One region of the Clostridium acetobutylicum ATCC 824 genome, then DNA from elsewhere that is predicted to be linked to it. Evidence: riboswitches for the same ligand, from Rfam matches in the RefSeq annotation. Region 1 holds a riboswitch; the other holds the start of a gene.

The links. Region 1 has a riboswitch for FMN ahead of ribD (bifunctional diaminohydroxyphosphoribosylaminopyrimidine deaminase/5-amino-6-(5-phosphoribosylamino)uracil reductase RibD). Riboswitches for the same ligand answer to the same signal wherever they lie in the genome.
Region 2: it holds a riboswitch for FMN, as region 1 does, so the genes downstream of both, CA_RS14615 (ECF transporter S component) here and ribD (bifunctional diaminohydroxyphosphoribosylaminopyrimidine deaminase/5-amino-6-(5-phosphoribosylamino)uracil reductase RibD) in region 1, are expected to answer to the same signal.

What each region holds. Positions count from the first base shown of each region.
Region 1 is NC_003030.1:676,674-683,776, forward strand. Features, by position in the region: gene cbiB (adenosylcobinamide-phosphate synthase CbiB) at 1-620, shown strand, start outside; gene CA_RS03185 (sirohydrochlorin cobaltochelatase) at 635-1,456, shown strand; gene cbiE (precorrin-6y C5,15-methyltransferase (decarboxylating) subunit CbiE) at 1,487-2,089, shown strand; gene CA_RS03195 (response regulator) at 2,195-3,070, shown strand; gene CA_RS03200 (chemotaxis protein CheX) at 3,052-3,513, shown strand; gene CA_RS03205 (flavodoxin) at 3,691-4,119, shown strand; gene CA_RS03210 (DUF3793 family protein) at 4,138-4,758, shown strand; gene CA_RS03215 (biotin--[acetyl-CoA-carboxylase] ligase) at 4,766-5,578, opposite strand; FMN riboswitch at 5,682-5,796, shown strand; gene ribD (bifunctional diaminohydroxyphosphoribosylaminopyrimidine deaminase/5-amino-6-(5-phosphoribosylamino)uracil reductase RibD) at 5,922-7,004, shown strand; gene CA_RS03225 (riboflavin synthase) at 7,011-7,103, shown strand, end outside.
Region 2 is NC_003030.1:2,968,112-2,975,214, forward strand. Features, by position in the region: gene CA_RS14595 (HDIG domain-containing protein) at 22-1,275, shown strand; gene tsaE (tRNA (adenosine(37)-N6)-threonylcarbamoyltransferase complex ATPase subunit type 1 TsaE) at 1,364-1,822, shown strand; gene tsaB (tRNA (adenosine(37)-N6)-threonylcarbamoyltransferase complex dimerization subunit type 1 TsaB) at 1,819-2,532, shown strand; gene rimI (ribosomal protein S18-alanine N-acetyltransferase) at 2,525-2,965, shown strand; gene CA_RS14615 (ECF transporter S component) at 2,985-3,614, opposite strand; FMN riboswitch at 3,695-3,811, opposite strand; gene CA_RS14620 (Tex family protein) at 3,865-6,021, opposite strand; gene CA_RS14625 (M28 family metallopeptidase) at 6,172-7,103, shown strand, end outside.

The DNA.
Region 1 (7,103 bases):
AAAAGAAAGATATTGAGGATGCAAGATTAAAGCTTTCATACATAGTAGGAAGGCAGACAGAAGGACTTTCAAAGAAGGAAATAATACGAGCTGATGTAGAAACAATAGCCGAAAATTCATCAGATGGTATAATTGCTCCACTTCTATTTGCAATGTTAGGGGGAGCGCCTTTAGCTATGATGTATAAAGGTATAAATACTATGGATTCTATGCTTGGATATATGAATTTTAAATACAGATATATAGGCTTTTTTCCTGCAAAAATAGATGACTTATTTAATTTTATACCGGCAAGAGTAACAGGAATTATAATGTGCCTGGTTTCACCAATAATAGGAGGAAACATATTTTATAGTATAAAGATAATGTTAAGAGATAGAAAAAATCATAAAAGTCCTAATTGTGCTTATCCAGAAGCTGCAGCAGCTGCTGCTAGTGGGATAATGCTTGGTGGAACTAATATATATTTTGGAGAAGTTGTAGAAAAGCCAACTATTGGAGAAGAGAAAAATGAACTTTCAGATTTTCATATAACGAAAACAATAATACTCATGTATTCATCTGAAATTTTATTTATTATTATTTATGTTATAATTATATGCTTTTTAGGTAAACATTAATTTTATAAAAGGTGATGTTACTATTGAAAAAAGGAATTTTAATTGTAGGGTTTGGAACGATATACAAGGATGCTAGAGCATGTACTATAGACAAAATAAAGGAAGAAGTATGTAAGCAATTTCCAGACTATGAGGTACTGCAGGCATTTACTTCAAGTAAAATTATAGAGAAAATAAAAGAAACAGAAGGAATAGATTTTGATACTCCTCAAAAAGCTTTGCATAAATTTAAAAATAAAGCATATAGAGAAGTAATAATTCAACCGATATATATGATACCTGGATATGAATATGAAAAACTTATAGGAACAGTAGATAAGTATTTAAAAGATTTTGAAAGGTTAAAGATTGGAAGACCCGTTTTATACTTTAAAGGAAACAACAAGAATGAGCCCAACGATTATGAAATTTTTCTAGAAAAAATAAAAGATATGATTCCAAAAGATAAGATAACAGTTTTTATGTGCCACGGAACCATGCATGAGTCTAACGAATACTATCTAAAGCTTGATTCTTTTATAAAAAAACATGGATTTACAAGTGTGGTAATAGCTACATTAGAAGGTTTTCCAAAGGTAGAAGATGTAATTGAGTACATGGAAAAAAACAAATTTAAAGAAAAATATAAAGGTGAAGTAAAGATAATTCCACTTCTTGTTACAGCAGGAAAGCACGTAAAGAAAGATATGCAAGAAGAGTGGGTTAATATATTTAAAGATAAAGGATATAAGGTTGAAACTTATGAACATGGTTTAGGCGAGATTTATGATTTTAGAAGTATATATATACAGCATATTAAAGATGCTATTATAAGAGAAAATTATACTGCACTATAGATAAATTAAGACATAAAGGGAGAAAATAGTATGATTTATGTAGTTGGAATAGGACCAGGAAATAAAAAATATATACTTCCATTAGCAGAAGAAATTATAAGCAAAAGCAATGTTGCCATTGGTTTTAAAAGAGCTATTAATAGTATAGACTATATACAAGTGAAAAAAACTATAGTTGATTCCATGAAGGATATAATTTCATTTATAAATTTAAATACACAACAAGATATTTCCATTTTAGCCTCTGGTGACCCATGCTTTTATGGCATATTGAACTATATAAAAAAAAATTACGAATATGAAATTCAAGTGATACCAGGTATAAGTTCATTCCAATATTTCATGGCAAAGCTCGGAAAGTCTTGGAATAATGCTTATGTTTCAAGTATTCATGGGAGAAATAAAGATTTTATTAAAATTATAAGGGAAAATGAAGTTACTGTTTGGCTTACAGATAAGCAAAATTCACCAAATTATATTTGCAAAGAGTTAAAGCAGAATAGTATAGAAGCAAAGGTATATGTTGGAGAAAATTTATCCTATGAAGATGAGAAAATAAGAATAGGAAGTGTAGATACTATATTAAGTATGGTATTTAATGAATTATGCGTAGTAGTTGTAGAAAAGCATTAAGATGCTATTGAAGACAATAGTATTTTAATATATAAGATGTAATTTAAGGGCAATGAATATTGTAACTAAATTAAATATTACGATAGTAATAGGAGGAAATTTAGTATGAAAAATCCAAGAATAGTAGTTGTAGATGATTCACCTTTTTCTGTTTCAATTTTGACAGATATGCTTCAAAGAAATGGATTTGAGGTGGTAGGAAGTGCAAGTAATCTTAATGAGGTTAAAAAAGCTGTAACGGAATTAAATCCTAATTTAGTAACTATGGATATGGTTTTAGCAGATACTGATGGACTTGAATGCACCAAGATAATACATCAAATAAATCCAGAAATAAGGGTTATAGCTATAAGCTCAATGATGGATGATGAGATTCTAGCGAAGGCTAAAAAAAATAATATAAGCGCATATATACAAAAACCAATTGATGAAGAAGAATTGGTGCTTGCAATAAATAGAATATCATCAGATGATGATTTGTATTCAGAACTTAAGGATAGATATTTTGATATATTTAAGCAGGCATTTTCGTACGCTTTTAATAAATTTATAAAAGAAGTTCCTAACTTTGTTGAAAAAGATGAACATACAGTTGAGCATGTAGAAAAGGGTATATCTATAGTTATGGGCATTATAGGAAAGTATTGTGGTAGATTAATTCTAAATATATCCTATGAAACTGCCGATAAATTTGTAGAGTCGGTATTAAACAGACCAGCAAAGGATTTGCAAGAAATATTAAACGTGGTAGCAGAGTTTGCAAATATAGTTGGTGGAAATGCATGTTCAATGATAAATAGAGAGAATAAAATATTTGGGATGAGAATAGCACCACCTACTACAATTTATGGAGACTCTATTAATATATCTAGAAACAGTCTTGATACAATGAACTTTTTCACAGTTAATGTTACAGCTGGGGAGATAAGTGTCAATATTGGATTCAATAAGGGGGCAGTAGAATGGATGTCAAATATATAAATCCTTTTTTAAAATCATTTATGAATGTAATGCCACAACTTGGTTTAACCAATATTAAAAGAGGAAAGGTTAAGCTTAAGGGAAACTCCATTGAGAGTTCAGGTGTTATGATTATAATAGGCATTGTGGGAGATATCAAAGGAAATGTAATGTATTCAACAACAATAGATGCTGCAAAAAAAATAGCATCTACAATGATGATGGGGATGCCTGTAAATGAACTCGACGAAATGGCTCAGAGTGCGGTTTCAGAGCTTACAAATATGTTAACAGCCAATGCAGCTACTAATTTTGAAGAGGACAGTGTAAATATAGATATATCAACTCCTGCGCTAATGTATGGTGAGTTTACTGCCAGCGCGAATTATGGAAAAGTTCTATGTATTGAGATGTTTGTGGATGATATGCCATTTGAGATAAATGTTTCATTAAATGTTATGTAGAATTTATATACATAATTAGAGCACATTTGTGATTAGAAATTTTAAATTTATCACAAATGTGTATTTTTTTTCGCTATTTTACTAAAAGCATTGACAATAGAGGGAAAAAATTATAATATATACTTGATAATGAAAATCAATATCAACAAATAAAATTAAATATGTAGGAGGAGTTTTATGGTGAAAATAAACATAATTTATTGCTCAGGAACTGGAAATACTGAGGCAATGGCTAATTTGATAAGTGAAGGAGCAAAATCAGCTGGAGCAGATGTTCAATTAATCAATGTAAGTGATGCAGATGTAGATAAAGTTAAAAATGCGGATGTTATTGTGCTTGGGTCGCCTGCAATGGGTGATGAGGTATTAGAAGAAGAAGAAATGGAACCATTTGTTGAGAATATATCCAAAGAGGTGAAAGGGAAAAAAGTAGCTCTATTTGGTTCATACGGTTGGGGAGATGGCCAATTTATGCGTGATTGGGTAGAACGTATGGAGGGATATGGAGCAGATCTTATAGGTGAAGGTTTAATCGTACAAGATGCACCAGAGGGAGAAACAGAAGATCAATGCAGAGAGTTTGGTAAGGCTCTTATAAATAGCTAGAAAAGGGAGAGATAGAGGATGGAAAAATGTTTATATAAATTTACAGATTTTATCGAGGGTGTTACTGGTAAAGTATATATGATAAAGCTTATAACATACTCAATATCTCCAGTTATATCTAAACGAAAACCATCTTCTATAATTACTGTTTCAAACAGGTACAAGGGGATGTATGATTTATGGAATATATATGGGGAAGAATATTTAAGAAATATAAATGTAGATGTTTTTGAAATTAAAAAAGATAAGGATTGCTTAACACTTTTGTTTTATGATAAAGCGTTACTTAAAAGTACTCTTTATCATAAAACTAATATAGGCTTTTTAAATAAATTTGGATATAAAGAAGATATGGATTTAGAGGAGTTTCTTGGAGTTTTAAAGAAGAGGTATAAAGAAACAAATTGTCCTCACGAACTAGGAATATTTTTAGGGATACCAGTTGAAGATGTAGAAGAGTTTATAAATTGCAATGGAAGAAAGTGTTTATACTGTGGCTACTGGAAGGTGTATAAAAATAAGGACAGGGCAATGAAAATTTTTAAGGAATATGATGAATCACGCAGTAAGGCAATAAGATTATTAAGTGACAATATTGATATAAGTAAGGTTGCAAAAATACTATCACTTAATAATTAAATAAATTTTAGTAGAATTTATTAAGAGTTACTTCACCAGATATTAAATTTTCAGTATGACCGTCATTAAAGGTAACTACTAATTCACCTTTTCTGCTTATGTCTATTACTTTAGCAGCTTCAGTGTGGTCTTTTTTTGTAATAGCAATTTCCTTTCCTATAAGCGCTGAATTTTTTTTGCATATGTCTAAAAAGCTATTGGGATCTTGAGTCTCTAAAAAGTTTTCATAGATTATTTCGAAGTCATTTAATATGTTAGATAGTATGGTTTCTCTTGAGATTGGTTCATTTAATTCTATTCTTAAAGAAGTAGCTTTTTTTGATATCTCTGGCGAAAAATCATTGTAATCTTGATTTACGTTTATTCCAATTCCTAAAATTATATTTGAAGTGTTATTGATGTCTTCAGAAACCTCAGCTAGAATACCTACTAGTTTTTTATTATTTAGAAGGATATCGTTAGGCCACTTTATTAGACAATTGATGTTCATTTTATTAAAAGAGTTAGTAAGAGAGGCTGCTGCTAACTGTGTTATTAGAGGAAAAAGTGTTTTTTTTACGTTAGGTTTTAAAATTAGTGACATCCATAAGCCCTTATATTTAGGTGAACTCCAGGTTCTATCTGAAAATCTACATTTTCCAAGGGTTTGCTCTTCAGAAATTATAAGACTTCCTTCAGCTACAGCTCTCATTATAAGACGCTTGGCTTCTAAATTTGTTGAATCTATAGAATCTAAAAGTATTAAATTTCTTCCGATATATTTCGTGGTTAATAGTGAATTTATTTTATTTATATTTAAAGAAAAATTCCCTCTTTCCATTATTTAGCCTCCAGATAAGTATAATATATATTATGAATTATAGCATATTTATGGAGTGTTGACATGGAAAATATTAAGTAGTATACTAATGGTAATTTAATAGGATGTTCTTCAGGGATGGGTGAAATTCCCAATCGGCGGTAAAGCCCGCAAGCCATTTGGCAGATCCGGTTAAACTCCGGGGCCGACAGTTAAAGTCTGGATGAAAGAAGAAATAGCGTAACTGCAGTACGCAGGTTTTGTTGATTATAAATCTCCGAAGGATTACCTTTCTTTGGAGATTTTTTTATTTGCTTGCAAGTTTATTAAATTCAAGGAAGTGTTTAAATTGAATGAGGCTTTTATGAAAAGAGCTTTAGAAATTGCAGAAAAGGGGAGTGGATATGTAAATCCAAATCCTATGGTTGGAGCAGTTATAGTTAAGGACAATAAAATAGTTGGTGAAGGTTATCATGAGAAATTTGGAGGAAATCATGCTGAGGTAAATGCTTTAAATATGGCTGGAAAAGATGCAGAGGGCTCGGAACTATATGTTACGTTAGAACCATGTTCTCATTATGGTAAAACTCCGCCTTGTGCACTTGCGGTAGTTAAAGCGGGAATAAAAAGAGTGATAATTGCCATGGAAGACCCAAATCCTTTAGTAAGTACAAAGGGGATAAAAATACTAAAGGAAAATGGAATAGAAGTTATTACAGGCGTTATGAAAAAGGAATCAGAAAAGTTAAATGAAGTTTTTATAAAGTATATAACAACTAAAAGGCCATTTATAACTATGAAAATGGCATCAACCCTAGATGGAAAAATATGCACTGTTTCAGGAGAATCAAGATGGATAAGCGGACAAACATCAAGAAAATATGTTCATCATTTAAGAAGCAAATATATGAGCATAATGGTGGGAGTAGGTACGGCTATTAATGATAATCCTCTTCTCACAACTAGAATAGAAGGTGAAAATGTAAGAAGTCCTATAGCTATTATTGTGGACTCAAAGCTTAGGGTTCCAAAGGATTTAAGAATTTTTAATACATTACAGGAGAGAAAGATTATTATTGCAACTACTGAATATGCAGATAAAAATAAGGAAAATGAGCTTATAAATATGGGAGTTTCAATTATAAAAACACCTAATAAAAATGGTCGTGTTAACTTAGATTATCTACTAGATGAATTAGGTAAGATAGGTATAGATAGTGTTTTACTCGAAGGTGGAAGCGAATTGAATTTCTCTTTTATAAAGGAAGAAAATATAGATAAGATAATGTGCTTTATAGCGCCAATGATAGTAGGAGGAGAAAAAGCTAAGGGTGCAGTTGGAGGTAAGGGGATAGAAAAGCTTAAGGATTCAATAAAGATATATGATATGGATTCTGAAAAAATTGGAGAGGATATCTTAGTGTCAGGATACCTAAATAGGGGATGATTTGTTTTGTTTACCGGTATTATAGAGGAAATAGGAGAAATTAAAACTATAAAGAAATATGATAATTCAATAAGGATTGCTATAAAAGCTTCAAAGGTA
Region 2 (7,103 bases), 1.6 Mb from region 1:
TTTAATTGTTGGAGGATAACTATGGACATAAGCTTTGAAAAAATAATACGCTCTGTATCTTTAGCACTAGATTTAGCAGAAATTAGCTCTTCCGAAAATCCTAATTGTGAAAAAAATATATCAAATGTAAACTTTTCAAGTCACAAATTTTATAACCATTCAAAGCGTACTACTTATATTGCTTTAAAACTAGCAAAAGTACTTAATTTAAGCAATAATTCTATGAAAAATTTATACATAGCGTCGCTTCTTCATGATATTGGTGCTGTTAATTCACTTAATGCAAGTCATACTTCTAGTGAATTTATCAAACAACATTGTATTCAAGGAGCTGCAATAACTGAAAATCTCCCCATATTTAACAGTGTATCTCCCATAATACACTATCATCATGAAAATTATAATGGTACTGGACCTTTTAAATTAAAATATGATCAAATACCTATTGAAAGTAGAATCATTCATTTAGCTGACATGGTTGAAACACTTTATGAAGAAAATATCAATGCCTTCAAACAGCATAAGGATATAATTAATTTAGTTTGTGAAAACCCTTTATTCGATAAAGAGGTTTTAAAAGCTTTTTTGTCTATCGCTAGTAAGGAAATGTTTTGGTTTGATATGGAGAATATATCCTTCTTAGATTTTATATTGGATAATATATCTCCTGATATAGATGACAAATTAGATTTAAAGCAATTTGAAAGCTTTGCATTTATGATATCAGATGTAATAGATAGTAAAAGTAGTTTTACAGCTAAGCATTCAAGAAGTATATCTAATCTTGCTTTTCAAGTTTCAAAGTATGTTGGATACTCCGAAGAAAAATGCCTTAAAATGAAAATTGCTGGCCTTCTTCATGATATTGGAAAGCTTGCTATACCTACATCTATACTTGATAAGAACGGTTCTCTTACAGATGATGAGTTTTCAATTATAAAATCTCATGTATACTATACAAAAATAATTCTAGATAGTATTGAAGATATACATGATATAAGTTATTGGGCCTCCTCTCATCACGAAAAACTAAACGGAACAGGATATCCAAGACATCTGACCGCAAGTGAGTTATCAGAAGAATGCAGAATAATGGGAGTCTGTGACATATATCAAGCTTTAACAGAGGATAGACCCTACAGAAAAGGTCTAAGTCATGAAGAAGCTTTTAAAATACTTAACCATATGACATCTGATGGTTATATATGTGAAAAAGCTGTATTTCAATTAAATGGTGCTTTAAAAAAGATCAATATGAAACAATCTATAAAATAGGGCTTTAATTTTAAGCCCTATCTCTTTTATTTTTTGCACATTTGATATAAACTTAATAGGGATAAAATTCACAAAAAGAGGTGATCTTATGGAATTTATTGTGGATAGTGTTGATAAAACCTTTAGTATTGGAGAACAATTAGGTGCTTTAGCTATGCCCGGAGATATTGTTTGTATTAATGGAGATTTAGGTGCAGGTAAAACACATTTTACAAAAGGAATTGCAAAAGGACTTAATATTGAAGACTACATAACGAGTCCAACTTTTAACATAGTAAATGAATATACAGGAAGACTTAAATTACATCATTTTGATGTATACAGAGTAAATGATCCAGATGAAATTTACGCCATAGGCTTTGATGAATATATCTTCAGCGATGCTGTAAGTGTTATAGAGTGGTCCCATTATATTAGCAGCATAATACCAGATGAGCATATTGAAGTTAATATAAAAAAACTCCTAGATATGGGTCCGGATTATAGAAAAATCACTATAACTCATACTGGTAAAAGATATGATTATGTAAAGGAGATTAAGATATGAAACTTTTAGCAATTGATTCAGCTACACAAGCCGCCACTTGTGCGGTAATGGATGATGATAAACTTTTAGGGGAAATTACATTTAACTATAAAAAACAACATTCAGTAATACTTATGAGCATGATTGACGATATGTTAAATACAGTTAATTTAAAAGTGGAAGACCTAGACGGTTTTGTTGTGTCAAAGGGACCTGGTTCTTTTACAGGTCTTAGAATAGGAATGTCAATTGTTAAAGGCTTAAGTGAAGGTTCCAAAAAACCATTTGTAAGTGTATCCTCTCTTGATGCCTTAGCTTATAATATGGCATATACTCCTGGAATAATATGTCCGGTACTAGATGCTCTTAGAGACAATGTTTATACAGCCCTGTACACCTTTGAAGGAAATTCATTAAAAAGACTTACCGAATATGATGCTATTCACATTACGGAGCTTATTGAACTACTGAAAGGCTATGATTCACAAGTAACCTTTATAGGTGATGCTGTATACAAATTCAGAAACTTTTTTGATGAAAATGTTGAAAATGTGCAATTTGCTCCTGCACATCTTAATTTAGTGCGATCCTCAAGCTTATGTGAGCTTGGCATGGAACTATTAAAGTCAGGCGTTAAAGATGATTTAATAACCTCAGCTCCTATATACATAAGAAAATCTCAAGCAGAGAGAGAATATGAAAAAAGGACAGGAATGAGTATAGATGACTAACCTAACAGTGCATACCCTAGAAAAGGACGATATAGATTCAATCATTGAAATTGAAAACTTATGTTTTCCTACTCCTTGGACTAAAGAATCTATGGAAGGTGAATTAAGAAACAAGTTTGCAAAATATGTAGTAATAAAAAATAATAACCTTGTAGTTGGTTATGGTGGCTTATGGCTTATAATTGATGAGGGGCATATAACAAACATAGCTGTTCATCCTGAGTTTAGAGGAATGGGAATTGGAAACAAAATTCTTGAAGAACTTATAAAACTATGTGAAAAAAGAAATATACCTTCTATGACCTTAGAAGTTAGAATTTCAAATACAATAGCACAAAATCTGTATAAGAAATTTGGCTTTAAAGAAGCAGGAGTAAGAAAAAAATACTACGGTGACAATGATGAGGATGCACTTATAATGTGGAGAAATTAAAATAGCAGGCTTTTGCCTGCTATTTTAGCATACTCTCTACCTTATTATTGGAAGATAGTTCAGTTTCTCTATGAAGCATTGGAGAAACCCTTTTATACATAACCATAGTTAAGGCTGATATCATAACACCTTTAATTAGGTTAAAAGGCAAAATTGAATACACTACAAAACTATTTAAATCATTTATAGCTGGGTTTATTGCATGACCCATTTTTACAATCTCTTTTATTGGGAAATGAAGCAATGTTTCGTAAAGTGGTAAGAATATAAAATAATTCAACAAACTTGCAACCACTGACATTGCAACAACACCTGCACTAAGAGACATTACAGCATTGATTCTTGTCTTTTTATACTTGTACATTGTTCCAGAAACTAATACTAGTACACCTCCAACTATAAAGTTAGCTAATTCTCCTGTACCTGCAGTTTGTGTTCTTAAAAGATGTAAAGCATTTTTCACAAATTCTATTATAATTCCTGCTACAGGTCCCATAGCAAAGGCTCCTAAAAGTGCTGGAAGATCACTTATATCGATTTTTAAGAAACCTGGAAAAATCGGAAGTGGAACCTCGATAAACATAAGTATAAATCCTATTACTGATAAAAGTGAAATTTTGATTAAAGTACTGAGTTTTGAATTCTTCAACTTAAACCCTCCTAAAATCTTCAGAAGCATTAAAAAAGCCCCAACGAAAAACGTCAGGGCATACATATCAAAATAATGCTATATATCTTCTTTCATCCAGACTTTACTGTCGGCTCCGGAATCAAACCGGATCATACCTAAAAAGGCTCGCGGGCTATACCGCCGGTAGGGAATTTCACCCTGCCCTGAAGATCATTCTTTATTTTTTTATATTATATATCATAATTATAACAAGTTCAAGTCCTTTAGGCTATTTTTTCATTGTCAGAGATATCCTATTTCTTTTCTCATCGACTTCTAAAATTCTAACTTCCACTATATCTCCTACTTTTACAACATCTAGAGGATGCTTTACAAAGCTATCTGAGAGCTGACTTATATGAACAAGTCCATCTTGATGCACTCCAATATCTACAAAAGCTCCAAAATCAGCTACATTCCTTACTGTTCCCATAAGTGTCATACCTGACTTAAGCTGTTTTATATCCATAATACCTGTCTTTAATATTGGCTTTGGCATTTCTTCTCTAGGATCTCTTCCTGGTTTTTTTATAGAACTTATTATGTCTGTAAGTGTTGGAATTCCGATATCGAGACTTTCAGCTAAGCTTTCTATTCCAAGTAAACTTACCTTGCTGTCAATATCTTTAAGTTTGTTATTTGCTATATCTTCTTCCTCATACCCCAACTTCTTTAAAAGTTCCTTTGCTTTCTTATATGATTCAGGGTGAACTGAAGTGTTATCCAAAACTTCATCTCCATCCATTATTCTCAAAAATCCTGCACACTGCTCAAAAGCTTTTGGTCCTAATCTTTTTACCTTTAAAAGCTCTTTTCTGTTTTTAAACGCTCCGTTTTCTTCCCTGTAATCAACTATATTCTTTGCAATATTTGCATTTATACCTGATACATATGAAAGTAAAGACGGTGTTGCTATATTAAGATCTACTCCTACATTGTTAACGCAGTCTTCAACTACTCCTTTAAGTGATTCGTCCATCTTCTTAGGAGCCACATCATGCTGATATTGTCCAACACCTATAGATTTAGGATCAATCTTTACAAGTTCACTTAAAGGATCTTGGAGTCTTCTACCTATAGAAATTGCTCCTCTTAAGGAAACATTTATATCTGGGTACTCTTTAGCTGCAAGCTCTGAGGCTGAATAAACTGATGCTCCTGCTTCTGAAACTATTACATAATAAACGTCTATTCCTTTTTCCTCTTTTATTTCCTTTAAAAGTCTAGCAATAACTTCCTCTGATTCTCTACTTGCAGTTCCATTACCAAGAGATACAACTCCAACATTGTGTTTATAAATAAGTTCTTTTAAAGTCTTTATTGACCCTTCTACATCGTTTTGAGGTGCTGTTGCATAAACTGTAGCCGTATCTAAAAGTTTTCCTGTATCATCTAAAACAGCAATTTTACATCCTGTTCTAAACCCTGGATCATATCCAAGTACCGCTTTTCCTTTTATAGGTGGCTGCATTAAAAGAGCTTTTAAATTAGCCTTAAATATTTCAATAGCTGAATTTTCGCCTTTTTCAGTAAGCTCTGCTCTTATTTCCCTCTCTATAGAAGGATATATAAGTCTCTTTAAAGAATCCTTAACACTTTCTTCTATGTACTTATCAGTTATCTCATTTCCAGTAAGGCAGTTTAAAACAAGATAATTTATTATTTTTTCATCATCTGTAGCTATCTTTACGGATAAAATCTTTTCCTTTTCTCCTCTATTTATGGCAAGAACTCTATGTGGAGGTATTTTACTTACTGCTTCTTTAAAATCATAATACATTTCATATGGAGTTGGCTCCTCGCTGCTTCCCTGAGTTTCCAAAACACCATTTTTATAAGTATATTTTCTTATCCACTTTCTAAATTCAGCATTATCAGATATAACTTCACTTATTATATCTTCTGCACCTTTAAGTGCTTCTTCTATTGTATTAACACCTTTCTCTTCATTTATAAAAGAAGATGCAAATTCATTTATATCACCTTTAAATTTGCCTCCTAAAATTTCATCTGCAAGAGATTTTAATCCCTTCTCAAGTGCTATAGTCGCTCTTGTTCTCTTTTTAGGCTTATAAGGTCTATATAAATCCTCTACCTCTGTCATTGTTTCTGCTTTTAATACTTTTTCTTTTAGTTCATCTGTAAGCTTTCCCTGCTCTTCTATTGACTTTATTACTGTTTCTTTTCTATCATCAAGGTTTCTAAGATATATAAGGCTTTCATTTAATTCCCTTAGTGTAACATCACTTAATCCACCTGTTCTTTCCTTTCTATATCTTGCTATGAAAGGCACTGTTGCTCCTTCATCCAACATTTCTATTACATTCTTAACTTGATTTACATTTATTTTTAGCTTTTCGGCTAATCTAGTACTTATATCTTTCATAAATAATTTTACCTCCAAAAATGTTAACCCTTTAACGATTTTAATACCTTAATATTATAAAACAAAAACTTTTAGTATTTCAACTTTAAAGTAATATACTTCTTCTCCAACACATACAAATATATGAATGAATTTATAGGATGGAGATATATGAAAATTAAACTTATGCTAATACCTCTTATTTTATTTGCATCAATATTTAGTTTTACCTTTTATAAATATCACAGCATACATAAATTCAATGCCAATGCTGTAAAAAATAACATAGCTCTTTTATCCAGCAGCTACTATAAAGGCAGAATGGGCGGTACCCTAGAAAATGAAGAAGCGGCAAGGTATATACAATCTCAATTTAAAAATGAGAACCTTGAAAAATTCAATTCAAACCTTTATTACCAGGTGTTTAAAACGGCTTATCCTCAAAAGATTGATGGTGCCCCATACCTAAAAGTAATAAGTAGCACAAATGAGGTAGTAAAAACCTATACCTACGGTAAAGACTTTAAAGAGGATATGCTCAGCTTTAAGCAAAACCATGCTATCCTTTACAAAAACTTCAGTTTTGCTGAGAGCAAGTATTATATTAAGGTTCACTCTGGAAACAATGTATATGTCTTTTATTGTCCAGAAAACGATAACCTGTCTTTTAGAAGCTCTTTTGATGGAAACAGCCCTTATTCCATGTTTATAGTCACAACTGAAAATACTTTAAATGAGCTAAAAAATTATTTAAAAAACGGCTACATAGTTGACTGCTTCATTCCATATCAAAATAGCTCTGCCAACCTTAAAAATATAATAGGCTGCATTAAGGGAAAAAGCTCCAAGAACCCTGTAGTTATATCTGCACATTTTGATCATGTTGGAGAAGATTTAAATGGAGAAATATATCATGGTGCACTAGACAATGCTTCTGGTGTAAGCTTTATCCTTGAGATGAGTAAATTTTTAAAATCCTTGGGCACCCCTGATAGAGATATAATATTTGCTGCCTTTAATGGAGAAGAATTTGGGCTTAAAGGATCAGAAGCCTTTGTAAATAAATACTTATCCTCTCTTAAGGGAGCAAGTGTATTCAATTT